Regions from separate parts of the Winslowiella toletana genome, predicted to be linked through region 3. Evidence: predicted binding sites of a transcription regulator. Region 3 holds the regulator's gene; each other region holds the start of a gene.
The links. The regulator Fur, encoded in region 3, represses iron uptake genes when iron is present. The targets are predictions, from matches to a motif close to ATAATAATGAGAACNACTATCAA.
Positions count from the first base shown of each region.

Region 1: the regulator Fur is predicted to act here: its motif matches at 1,544-1,566, upstream of bfd (bacterioferritin-associated ferredoxin).
Region 2: the regulator Fur is predicted to act here: its motif matches at 1,676-1,698, upstream of sodA (superoxide dismutase [Mn]).
Region 4: the regulator Fur is predicted to act here: its motif matches at 1,529-1,551, upstream of RIN69_RS03430 (siderophore-interacting protein).

Region 1 covers NZ_CP134152.1:417,707-420,879, forward strand. Annotated here, with positions in the region: gene fusA (elongation factor G) at 1-170, shown strand, start outside; gene tuf (elongation factor Tu) at 240-1,424, shown strand; gene bfd (bacterioferritin-associated ferredoxin) at 1,603-1,797, shown strand; gene bfr (bacterioferritin) at 1,882-2,352, shown strand; gene RIN69_RS01920 (prepilin peptidase) at 2,335-3,123, opposite strand.
Region 2 covers NZ_CP134152.1:71,590-74,762, reverse strand. Annotated here, with positions in the region: gene RIN69_RS00340 (sugar ABC transporter ATP-binding protein) at 1-671, opposite strand, end outside; gene sodA (superoxide dismutase [Mn]) at 975-1,592, opposite strand; gene fdhD (formate dehydrogenase accessory sulfurtransferase FdhD) at 1,744-2,544, opposite strand.
Region 3 covers NZ_CP134152.1:1,480,397-1,483,569, reverse strand. Annotated here, with positions in the region: gene ybfF (esterase) at 1-169, shown strand, start outside; gene ybfE (LexA regulated protein) at 380-661, shown strand; gene fldA (flavodoxin FldA) at 815-1,345, shown strand; gene fur (ferric iron uptake transcriptional regulator) at 1,709-2,152, shown strand; gene mtr (tryptophan permease) at 2,216-3,173, opposite strand, start outside.
Region 4 covers NZ_CP134152.1:731,630-734,802, reverse strand. Annotated here, with positions in the region: gene ettA (energy-dependent translational throttle protein EttA) at 1-489, shown strand, start outside; gene RIN69_RS03430 (siderophore-interacting protein) at 575-1,471, opposite strand; gene RIN69_RS03425 (hypothetical protein) at 1,813-2,217, shown strand; gene RIN69_RS03420 (S-type pyocin domain-containing protein) at 2,217-3,173, shown strand, end outside.

The DNA of each region.
Region 1 (3,173 bases), 1.1 Mb from region 3:
CTACAGGCGTTCAGATTCACGCTGAAGTTCCGCTGTCTGAAATGTTCGGATACGCGACTCAGTTGCGTTCTCTGACCAAAGGCCGTGCTTCATACTCTATGGAGTTCCTGAAGTATGATGATGCGCCAAACAACGTCGCTCAGGCCGTTATTGAAGCTCGTAGTAAATAAACTACAGTTTTAACATATTGATCATATGCTCTCACCTCGGGTGAGAGCATTAAAGTAAGGAATATCGTCGTGTCTAAAGAAAAATTTGAACGTTCCAAACCGCACGTCAACGTCGGTACTATCGGCCACGTTGACCACGGTAAAACTACCCTGACTGCAGCTATCACCACCGTACTGGCTAAAACCTACGGCGGTTCTGCTCGTGCATTCGACCAGATCGATAACGCGCCAGAAGAAAAAGCTCGTGGTATCACCATCAACACCTCTCACGTTGAGTATGACACCCCGACTCGCCACTACGCGCACGTTGACTGCCCGGGACACGCCGACTACGTCAAAAACATGATCACCGGTGCTGCTCAGATGGACGGCGCTATCCTGGTTGTTGCTGCGACTGATGGCCCAATGCCTCAGACCCGTGAGCACATCCTGCTGGGTCGCCAGGTTGGCGTTCCTTACATCATCGTGTTCCTGAACAAATGTGACATGGTTGATGACGAAGAGCTGCTGGAACTGGTTGAGATGGAAGTTCGTGAACTGCTGTCTGCATACGATTTCCCAGGCGACGATCTGCCGATCGTTCGTGGTTCTGCTCTGAAAGCGCTGCAAGGCGAAGCTGAGTGGGAAGAGAAAATCGTTGAGCTGGCAGGTTACCTGGATTCTTACATCCCAGAGCCAGAGCGTGCGATTGACAAGCCATTCCTGCTGCCTATCGAAGACGTATTCTCCATCTCCGGCCGTGGTACTGTTGTTACCGGTCGTGTAGAGCGCGGTATCGTTAAAGTTGGTGAAGAAGTTGAAATCGTTGGTATCAAAGATACCGTGAAATCTACTTGTACCGGCGTTGAAATGTTCCGCAAACTGCTGGACGAAGGCCGTGCTGGTGAGAACGTTGGTGTTCTGCTGCGTGGTATCAAACGTGAAGACATCGAACGTGGTCAGGTTCTGGCTAAGCCAGGCTCAATCAAGCCGCACACCACTTTCGATTCAGAAGTTTACATCCTGTCTAAAGATGAAGGCGGCCGTCATACTCCGTTCTTCAAAGGCTACCGTCCACAGTTCTACTTCCGTACTACTGACGTGACCGGTACCATCGAACTGCCAGAAGGCGTTGAGATGGTAATGCCAGGCGACAACGTAAACATGAAAGTTACCCTGATCCACCCAATCGCGATGGATGACGGTCTGCGTTTCGCAATCCGTGAAGGCGGCCGTACTGTTGGTGCGGGCGTTGTTGCTAAAGTTATCGCTTAATTGCAGATAACCTGAAGTGGCCAGCTCAAACTGGCCACAGCAGTAAAAAAGAGCACTTCGGTGCTCTTTTTTTATGCCCAAAAACCAGCGATAAGTCGCGCTACTCCTGCTATTCAGGGATTGTAATAAAAACGATTCGCATTTACACTATGATCAGAAATTGTACTGGAGTTCAGAAATGTACGTCTGCTTGTGTAATGCCGTAAGTGATAAAACTATTCGTGAAGTCGTGCGTCACTATCAGCCAAAGTCTATTCAGCATCTTCGTCAGTTAGTGCCAGTAGGTAAACAGTGCGGCAAATGCATTCGCGCCGCGCGTGAAATCATGGATGATGAGCTGCAACACGTTCCGCAGTACAAAGAGATCGCCTGACAATACCCATGATTATTGTCATGGATTTTTGACTTCCTTCATTCCGCATCTACGCTGTTATTAACTGGAAGCGGAGGAAGCAAAATGAAGGGCGATATTAAAATCATAAACCATCTCAACAAATTACTGGGTAATGAACTGGTTGCTATAAACCAGTATTTCCTGCATGCGCGAATGTTCAAAAATTGGGGACTGATGCGCCTGAATGATGTTGAGTATCACGAGTCGATTGATGAAATGAAGCATGCGGACAAGTACATTGAACGCATTCTCTTTCTCGAAGGCATCCCCAATCTGCAGGATTTAGGCAGGCTGCGCATCGGTGAAGATGTTGAAGAGATTCTGAAATCAGATTTAGTACTGGAACTGGAAGGTGCCAAGGATCTGCGAGAGGCCATTGCCTATGCAGACAAGGTTCATGACTATGTGAGTCGCGATATGATGATCGAAATCCTTGCGGATGAAGAGCACCATATCGACTTTCTTGAAACCGAACTCGATCTGATTCAAAAAATCGGCGTTCAGAATTACCTGCAATCACAAATTAAACAATAAATTAAACCAGTCAGTTTCACTATGTTGAGCAATAAGCACCGACCATCCCGCAACTGACAGGCTCGGCCCAAAAGGTTGCCGGATGGTTTTTTGTCCCTTCAGCCGGCTTACCAGCCAGCCCAGAATGCCAATGGCTGCCGCCAGCGTGGCAATCAACGGCAGTGAAAGCCAGCCAGTCCACGCGCCCAGCGCGGCAAAATATTTCGCGTCGCCTAATCCCATTCCCTCCTGCTGCCGTAGCCAGAGATAGACCTGGTTAATCCCGCGAAAACTGATATAGCCGCATATTGCGCCAAGTAGTGCATGCTGCAAATGAAGCGGCGAAAGTTGCAGATTAAACAGCAGGCCGCACCACAGCAGCGGCAGTGTAATGGCATCAGGCAATAACAGATGGCGTCGATCAATTTCACTCAGAACCAGAACCGCACAACTAAAAAGAGCTAGCCAGGCAAACAGGGCAGGGTGCGGGCAACTAACGGCGACCGTTGCCAACAACAGAGCAGTACCTGACTCGAGATAGTAACTGTAGCGCGAAATAGGTTGATGACAGTAGCGGCAACAACCCCGTAGCATCAACCAGCTGATCAGTGGCAGCAAATCGCGCAGGGCCAGTCTGCGACCGCATGAGATACAGGCAGAAGCTGGACGGCAAATTCGTGCCAGCCAGACGCGTGCGTTGGCATCCATCGGAAAACGTTCAATGACCAGGCAAAGAAAACTGCCCAGTACGGCGCCCGTCAGCAACGCCGCTATCACCAGCCACTCATCCATAAGTTTCTCCCATTGACTGTCCGGCAGCATAGGGCGGGGCAGGCGGGGTT
Region 2 (3,173 bases), 1.4 Mb from region 3:
TCAATCAGACGGCCATCGCGCAGTACCGTGAGCTGGTCACAAATTGCTTTCAGCTCATGAATACGGTGGGAAATAAACACCACGCCAATCCCGTTGCGCTGCAAGCGGCGCACCACGCTAAACAACTGCTCGCTTTCATGCTGATCGAGCGGCGCAGTCGGTTCATCGAGGATCAGAAAGCGGCAGTGGTGAGATAACGCCCGCGCCAGCAAGATTTGCTGTTTTTCTGCCAGTGAACACTGGTCGATACGACGACTGACATCAATCTGCACCTCCAGCTGCGCCAGCAGTTCGCGGGCCTGCCGGCGAATCTGACCCCAGCGATACAGCTGCCCGCCTTCCGCCAGCCGGTCCAGCATGATGTTTTCCGCCACGCTGAGCGTCGGCACCAGCGCCACATCCACTTCCTGCTGCACCAGATGAATACCCAGCTGTTTCGCATCGCGCGGCGAGTTGATGGCTACCGGTTGGCCATCCAGCAAAATATCGCCGTGATAATGGTTGTATGCCCCCGACAGCACCGCCATCAGGGTCGATTTTCCCGCACCATTAGCACCCGTCAGCGCATGGATCGATCCCCCTTGCAGGGTGAAATCCACTGCGGTCAGCGCTGCGAAACCGCCAAAAGCGATGGAAATGTTGTGCATTTCAAGGCGATTTAACAGGGTCATCAGGATTTCTGCTCTCGGATTTTAGCGCCAGGTTGGTCGCATTCTTATCGGAATGATTGCCCACGACAACCATCGAAAGCGCATAAGCTAACACAAAAAGTTATTAGCCATCCAGACATCCAGACATAACAGAGAGTTAGCGAAGAGAAAGAGAGAATTAGCAGAGTGAAACAGATAACAATTCGGATTAAACCAACAGGATATGCTGGCGTCCGCTTTCGGCAGGCTGAACGACAGGCAATAAAAAACCGACGAAGCCAGCTCCGTCGGTTGGTCGTCACGCGTTAGCGTGAGGAGAAGATCTTATTTAGCTGAAGCGAAACGCGCTGCGGCTTCGTCCCAGTTAACCACTTCCCAGAATGCTTTGATGTAGTCAGGACGCTTGTTCTGATATTTCAGGTAGTAAGCGTGTTCCCACACGTCCAGGCCAACAATCGGGAAGCCGGAAACGCCAGAAATGGCTTCACCCATCAGTGGGCTATCCTGGTTAGCCGTTGAAACAACTGCCAGTTTGTCGCCCTTCTTAACCAGCCACGCCCAGCCAGAACCGAAGCGGGTAGCAGCAGCTTTCTCGAATTCTGCTTTGAAGGCATCAACGCTACCGAAATCTTTTTCGATTGCCGCTTTCAGGTCACCCTGCAGAGTGGTGCCGGTTTTCAGGCCTTTCCAGAAGAAGCTGTGGTTTGAGTGACCACCTGCGTTGTTACGCAGCACGGTTTTCTTGTCAGCCGGAACCTGATCCAGTTTGGTGATCAGTTCATCGACTGGCAAGTCAGCGAATTCGGTACCTTCCAGCGCAGCGTTAGCGTTGTTAACGTAGGTCTGGTGGTGTTTGGTGTGATGGATTTCCATCGTCTGCTTGTCGAAATGCGGTTCCAGTGCGTCGTATGCGTAAGGCAGGGATGGCAGTGAATAGCTCATGTTCATCATCTCCATTAATGTTGGGCGGCACTCATTATTTGGTTTAGCACCGCGTAAGCAGTCGGATCATTATAGTTAAATAAATGATCTTGAAAATGGTTATCAATGCCCCGCCTTTAGTATGGTTATTTTTTATCCGCTTTAGCGTAGGCTAAATCAGTCGCTGCGGGTGGGTATACACCGTTGCGCGCCCGGGTTTACTGAAGCCGATTAACGTCAGATTACTGCGCTGCGCCACTTCAACCGCCAGCCGGGTGGCCGCGGAAACCGCAAACAGAATTTCGACGCCGCACATCGCTGATTTCTGCACCATTTCATAACTGGCGCGGCTGGAAACTAACGCTGCTCCCTGTGTCCACTGTTGCTGGCTGCGATAACCGAGCAGCTTATCCAGCGCCACATGACGCCCGACATCTTCATAGCCGCCCATCAGCTGACCATCAGGCGTAATCCACGCGGCGGCATGGGTACAGCCGGTATATTCGCCAAGCGGCTGGAATTGACGCAGTTGGCGTAATGCCAGGTCAAGATACTGCAAATCAAAAGTCTGGGTAAAAGGCAGCGGTTGAATTGGCTTGCCGATCTCAGCCAGTTGCTCAACGCCACATACGCCGCAGCCGGTGCGTCCGGCCATTGCTCGACGCTGGGCCTTCAGCGCCATAAAACGGCGGCTTGAAAGCTCGACCTGTACTTCGATTCCGTTACAGGAGTCGACCACATCGATGCCATAGATATCCTGCGGCGCAGCGATAATCCCTTCTGACAATGAAAAACCAATGGCAAAGGCTTCAAGATCTTTTGGCGAGGCCATCATCACCACATGCGAAATGCCGTTGTAGACCAGTGCAACCGGTACTTCATCGGCCAGCCAGTCTGGCTGCGCATGCTGCAAATCCTCTTTTTTCCATACCTGAACCGAGCTTATTCCGGCAAGCTGCTGCGGATTAATCACTGAATCCGGTGTTGTACCTTTCACGTTAACGCTACCTGTTGGTCTTTATCTGCAGCGATTTTGAACCGTTCGGCGTGCCGGCGCAAAAAATTCGTCAGCATCGGCAGTCCAAATCGGGTTATGGATAAATTTTGAGCAGAAGTGCACCTTCATGGCTGCTATCATCAGCCAATCGCTCTCAGCCCATTAGCGGTTTACCAACAGCGGATGGGCGTAAACCACAGAAAAAAGCCCCTGATGAGTATTCGCATAATCCCGCAACAGTCGCTGGAGGAAAGCGATCGGCACGTGGCGGAAAACATTCCTCCGCTGCTTTCCCCTGCTGAACAGACTGCCCATAATTCGCTCGTGCAGATCAATAACTTCGTCTGTCAGGGTGGCTCTGGCTGCCGATACGACACAAACCAGCGAAGCATAACGGCGAACATCCGTGAATTTTGCAGGTCGCGGCTATTCATTTTCCTGCCTGTGTCCCCGCTAAAGCTTTGCATAACGTTTCCCTCAAATTATTTTTAAAAAATTTTGCCGTCTCAGGATCCGCTATTCTTGATATTTTCTGAGAAATGTCCTGCATCATAAATTAGACAGATCTGGCATTGGGCAAGTCTGAATTTGCCCGGTGCGTTTTA
Region 3 (3,173 bases):
GTTTATTCGCGGCGAACTCTCTCCTTATCTTGATGATATTCATCGTGATGCACTGCTCAGCCAATTCCCGCAGGCGCGTGCCCATGTGATTGCCGGAGCCGGACATTGGGTACATGCCGAAAAACCTGATGCTGTTTTACGCGCAATTCGCCGTTTTTTTGCGCTTTAAAAGCAAATAGTTGCTGACACAGTGAAATGATTGTCGCGACGACTTTCACTGGGGTATGATGGCGCGCTAAAATTTTGCCGCTGTACGCAATATCGACTCTCGGCAGTAGCGGGCCAGAAAAACGTTGCGAATATCCGGCGGCAAACCGGCTCATTTAGTCAAAACCCTTGGCGTTTTCAGACGCTGACGCTCATTCAGTATCACGATTCTATGGCAAAAGAGAATACGGACCGCACGACGATCGATCTGTTTGCAGATGAACGCCGCCCGGGCCGACCAAAAACCAATCCGCTTACGCGTGATGAACAGCTGCGCATCAATAAACGCAATCAGCTAAAACGCGACAAAGTTCGTGGGCTGCGCCGCGTCGAGCTGAAAATGAACAGCGACGCGGTTGATGCACTCAATCAGCTGGCTGAAGAGCGCAATATGAGCCGCAGCGAGCTGATTGAAGAGATGATTTTGTTGCAGCTTAACGCCACTGCGCTCTGACTCAGGCGAGGTCAGCTGCGGCTTTGAACGCACAATGCGACAAATCCGGCGGCATTTGAAGTTCCGCGCCCCGAGACTGTCTGCTATCATTGCCAGTAACTGACTATCTTTAGTATTCACTATATCATTAAGTTTCAAGAGGTTATTAGACTCATGGCAATCACAGGCATTTTCTTTGGCAGCGACACTGGCAATACGGAAAACATTGCAAAGATGATCCAAAAGCAACTGGGCAAAGATGTTGCAGATGTTCATGACATTGCCAAGAGCGCTAAAGAGGATCTTGAAGCTTATGATATCTTACTGCTCGGCATCCCAACCTGGTACTACGGTGAAGCGCAGTGCGACTGGGATGACTTCTTCCCAACGCTGGAAGAGATCGACTTCAATGGCAAGCTGGTCGCGCTGTTTGGCTGCGGCGATCAGGAAGATTATGCTGAATACTTCTGTGATGCGATGGGCACCATTCGCGATATTATCGAGCCAAATGGCGCGGTTATCGTCGGCCACTGGCCGACCGAAGGTTATCATTTTGAGGCATCAAAAGGCCTGGCCGATGATAAACACTTCCTCGGACTGGCGATTGACGAAGATCGCCAGCCAGAACTCACCAACGAGCGTGTTGAAAAGTGGGTTAAACAAATTTTTGATGAACTTCATTTAAAAGAAATCATCGAAGCTTAAGCTGTCTGGCTTATTGTGGGCGCTGGCTCACAATGAGCCAGTGGTTTTTCCTATAGAAATGATAGATACATATTTGTAACTTTTGACTGTAAATCTGTACAATACCCCCCCATCGGTCAGCCCGCTATTGACTCTTTTTTGAGAGTACAGGGTTTAGCAAAGTAGCCATAATGGGATAGGCTATGAGGCATGAACTTCTCACGGACGTAACTCCTTACATCCATCGGTAAGTTTAACGCCCTCCCTGCGGTTTTCATTTCGAAGCATGAGTTCTATAATGAGACGCAATTAGATTTAGCGTCGACCGATGTTCAGGGCTTTTCAGCCACATTGTGACTAGCAAAGTAACAGGACAATATCCGCATGACTGACAACAACACCGCATTAAAGAAGGCCGGCCTGAAAGTCACGCTTCCCCGACTGAAAATTCTGGAAGTGCTTCAGGAACCAGAGGGCCATCACGTCAGTGCGGAAGACTTGTACAAGCGCCTGATTGATTTGGGCGAAGAAATTGGTCTGGCGACGGTATATCGCGTTCTTAACCAGTTTGATGACGCGGGTATCGTTACCCGTCATAACTTTGAAGGCGGCAAGTCCGTTTTCGAACTTACGCAGCAGCATCATCACGATCATCTGATCTGCCTTGATTGTGGCAAAGTGATTGAGTTCAGTGATGAATCAATTGAAACGCGTCAGCGTGAAATCGCAACGCGTCACGGCATTAAGCTGACTAACCACAGCCTGTACCTCTATGGTCACTGCTCAACGGGTGACTGCCGCGAAGACGAAACGCTGCACGACAAATAAATTCTGCTTCGCAGAGTTTTAAACAAAACCGGTGACCCGTCACCGGTTTTTTTATGCCCAAATTTAGCGTGCGTAGACCGGCAACAAATTGGCGTAAGACAGTAAACTGACCACAATATTGATACCGCCAAACAGCAGCACCAGCATAATCGTCAGATGCCCGCCGGCCACCCGATAGGCGGCAGGCCCAAAACGCTGCCTGGCTTTAAATGCCAGCAGTGCCGGAGTGATTACCGCCCACAGCGTCGCCGCCAGCCCGGCATAGCCAATCGCATGCAGGAATCCATTTGGATAGATCAGGCTGGCTGTTAACGGAACCGCAAACGTCATCAGCGTAGTTTTCAGACGCCCCACGGCATTATTTGCCATGCCAAACAGATCGGCAAGGTAGTCAAACAGTCCGAGACTGACGCCCAAAAATGAGCTGGCAACGGCAAAATTGGAAAACAGTAGCAGCAGCACACTTAACCACGGGCTGCTAATCAGATCGCCAAAGGTCGCCACCAGCGCATCAATGTTGCCACCCGCCTGGGCTATATCGATAAATTTCGCGCGCTGAATATTGCCCATCGCACTGATTAACCAGACAAAGTAGATTGCCAGCGCGATCAGCGTGCCGTAAATCAGGCACTTTCTCACCTTAGCGGCATCCTGGCGGTAATAGCTGACCAGCCCGGAAATATTGCCATGATAACCAAACGATGCCAGACAGAATGGCAGCACCATAAAGATATAGGGAAAATAGCTTGCCCCACTCTGCTGGGTATTGAGCAGATTATCGACCTGCACATGCCACAGCAAACCGCCAAATGTCAGCAGAAAAGCGGCCAGTTTGGCGAACAGAAAGATAAAGGTCATTCTGCTGACCACTGCGGTGCCCAGCCAGATAAATACCGCTAACAGCAGAGTAAACAGAAATCCTGCCATCCGCTGTGATAACCACGGCAGCGCGCTGGCAAAAGTATGATGCAGGATTGAACCGCTGGCAGAGATATAGGCGTAGGTCAAAATCCCCAGCACA
Region 4 (3,173 bases), 750 kb from region 3:
TTCCGCGACGCGATGGATAACTCAAAAACCGTCTGGGAAGAAGTGTCCGGCGGCCAGGACATCATGCGTATCGGTAATACCGAGATGCCAAGCCGTGCTTATGTGGGCCGCTTTAACTTTAAAGGCGTCGACCAGGGCAAACGCGTTGGCGAGTTGTCCGGTGGTGAGCGTGGCCGTCTGCATCTGGCTAAGCTGTTGCAGGTTGGCGGCAATATGCTGCTGCTCGATGAACCTACCAACGACCTGGATATCGAAACCCTGCGTGCGCTGGAAAACGCCCTGCTGGAATTCCCTGGCTGTGCCATGGTGATCTCGCATGACCGCTGGTTCCTTGACCGTATCGCTACCCATATTCTGGATTACCAGAATGAAGGTAAAGTCGAGTTCTTCGAAGGTAACTTTACTGAATACGAAGAGTATAAGAAACGCACCCTCGGCGCGGAAGCGCTGGAGCCGAAGCGTATTAAGTACAAACGTATGACCAAATAGCATCTCTCTTCTGAACGGGCGGCGTGAACACCGTCCGTCAGGAAAACAGATGTCATCAACGGGTGGCGTTTACGTCACCCGTTTTTTATTGCGGGCGGCGTCCGCGACTCCAGTAGGCCATAAAGCTGATGGTATCCTGTGATAATCCGCACTCGCCGATCAGATGGCGGCGCAGATGTTTTACCGAACGGGACTCCGCCGCGACCCAGCCGTGAAAACGGATATCTTCACTGGCGGCACGATCCCAAAGAATTTCGCCCTCATCTTCTTCACGTAATGCCTGTCGCGTCAGCGCATATTCCGGCAGCCTGACGTGCTGCTGAACCGCACTCAGCAGTGCTTCGCCATAGCTGGCACCGCTCTCTTCACGCGGCAGCCAGTGCACTTCAGCAAAAGCGAACTGGCTCAGATCGATGCAGTCACTTCGCTTCGGCACTTCGAGGAAAATCTGTACCTGCGGTGGCGTCTTACGTAGTGCCAGCTGCTCAAGAATACCTTTCGCCGCCGGTAGCGCCGTCTCATCGGCGATCACCAGCGCGCGTTCTGCCTGCGGATCGGGTTTCCACTCGTAACCGCCGCTGTCATCGCAATGGTCACGATTTGGCGCAACAATCTGCAATCCGTCACCCGGCTCTGCCGCCGCTGCCCAGGCTGATGCTGGCCCCTCCGTGCCGTGCATCACAAACTCGACTTCCATCTCGCCGGCATCGGCATTCACGCGGCGAATTGTGTAAGTGCGTGCAATCGGGCGGCACTCTGCTGCCATCGCTTTGGCCTGCTCCCACCAGGAGCCTTCAACTGAAAACGCGGCGGGCGAGCCGTTCAGGGCGGGAAACAGCAGCTTAATGCGCTGATCCGGCGCGTCCATCTTCATATGCCGGACTTCTTCTCCACTGAACACACAGCACAGCATTGATGGAGAGAGCAGCTGTTTGCGTGCAAGCACCACATTGAATACACGATAACCCGGAACCGCTGCCATACACCCGCCTTTGATTGAGTCAGGAAAAATCTTAAGCAAGCAGAATAGCAAAGCCAAATGATAATGAGAATGCTTATTAAGTTGATCTGTTGTTGATTTAAGGTTGGCTGGCCAGCCTGGTCGCCAGGCTGCGAAATCTATCGTGTCGTTAAGGGTTTTGGCCATGCTGATAAATCAGATCGGAGTGACGGCGGGGACAATAAATATTAGCGAACACAAATAAACCATCACTGCTACTTCGATATTGATTTTTAACCCCATGACAACCATCTCTTTTAAGTCAAATTACAAATCGGTTAGAATTTCATCAGTTAAACCATGGGAATGACAAGGAAAAAGGAATGACACGTCAATTTACCAATGAACTGGCACCGGAACTGCTGTCAACAATGGAGCAATCACCGTTTACGGCCCTGTACCGTATTGCTGTGGAGGGTAGCCTCACCAGGGAGGGCGGAACGGTTCATGCCTCCTGGAATGGAAATCAGATCGAACTTTCAGATAGAACAAAATTGAATGTTGCACTGGAAGGTGATGACGTTGTTTATGCGAATGGCAGAACTGCGAAAATTATAACGGGAGCGGGTAAGAGAAGTGAAGTCAATGCCCGCAGTGTGGAGCTCGTTGGTAGCCGTCTGGATAACGGTGATGAGATTATCAGCACTTTGTGCCATGGGCCAATGATTGTCGGGCGTGAAGGAGAAACGATGCCAGAAGATTTCCTGCCATCAAGCGAGGTGGCGTAATGGGAAATCGTTCTACCTGTTATGGGCGAGGCACGGCACTGGAGGGGGATAAAACAGCCTCGGGTGCTGAATGTATCGCCTCAATATCCAATGATATCGAGCACGGACGAAGGGTTGTCCGTGTTGGTGATAAAACTACCCGATGCCCCAAATGTGGTGAGGTTGGGGTTATCGTATCCGGTGAACCCCGTGATACCAATAATGGAAAAATAGCAGCGGTAGACGGTTCAATTGTGCACTGCGGTTGCCCTTCCGGGTCGAATTGGATAATTGCGCCTGCCGGACAGTGGGTAGGAGGAGGCCCGGATCCTTCTATTGCAGCCCTTGAAGCATGGGTTGCTGAACGTAAGGCCGCAGAAGAAGAAAAAGCCAAACAACTGGCTGAAGCACGTGACCGCAATCGTGTGTTCGCCAAATCCTGCCTGCAGGGTGAGGGCTGTAATGATGCCGGAGAAGATCAGGAACCTCATACCAATTTCGCTGTGATGGCATTTTATCAGGCCGTTCCCCCTGCTGATCCTGTATCAGATAATGATGTTGTCCAGCACGCTCAGACAGCCAGGAAAAAGAAAGCTGCAGAAGATATTCCAAAGCCGAAAAAGCGAAGCGCCCTGTATAAATGGTGGTTCGGTAATCATGAGGAGGTCGAATACCAGCGGGCAACAGCAGCAGCCACAAGTGCTGCTAACGCTCAGATGGCGGTTGAAGGAGCCAGTGTGCTTGGGCTGGTGGGTGGAAAAGCCATTACAACAGGAACATGGGCAGTAAAACTTGGTGAGATGGCTACAGGACTCGGAAGGGTAGCAGCCAGCGGCCCCGGTGCTCCCATCGCAGCAGTTGTGATGGGAATGATGCCCGGCAGACTGAACGACGGTGAACAGGACTTTATTGACCGGATGCGTCTGGAACAGATGCGTGAAGCGCCAAGCCGTGTGCGTTATACATGGGAACAAGAT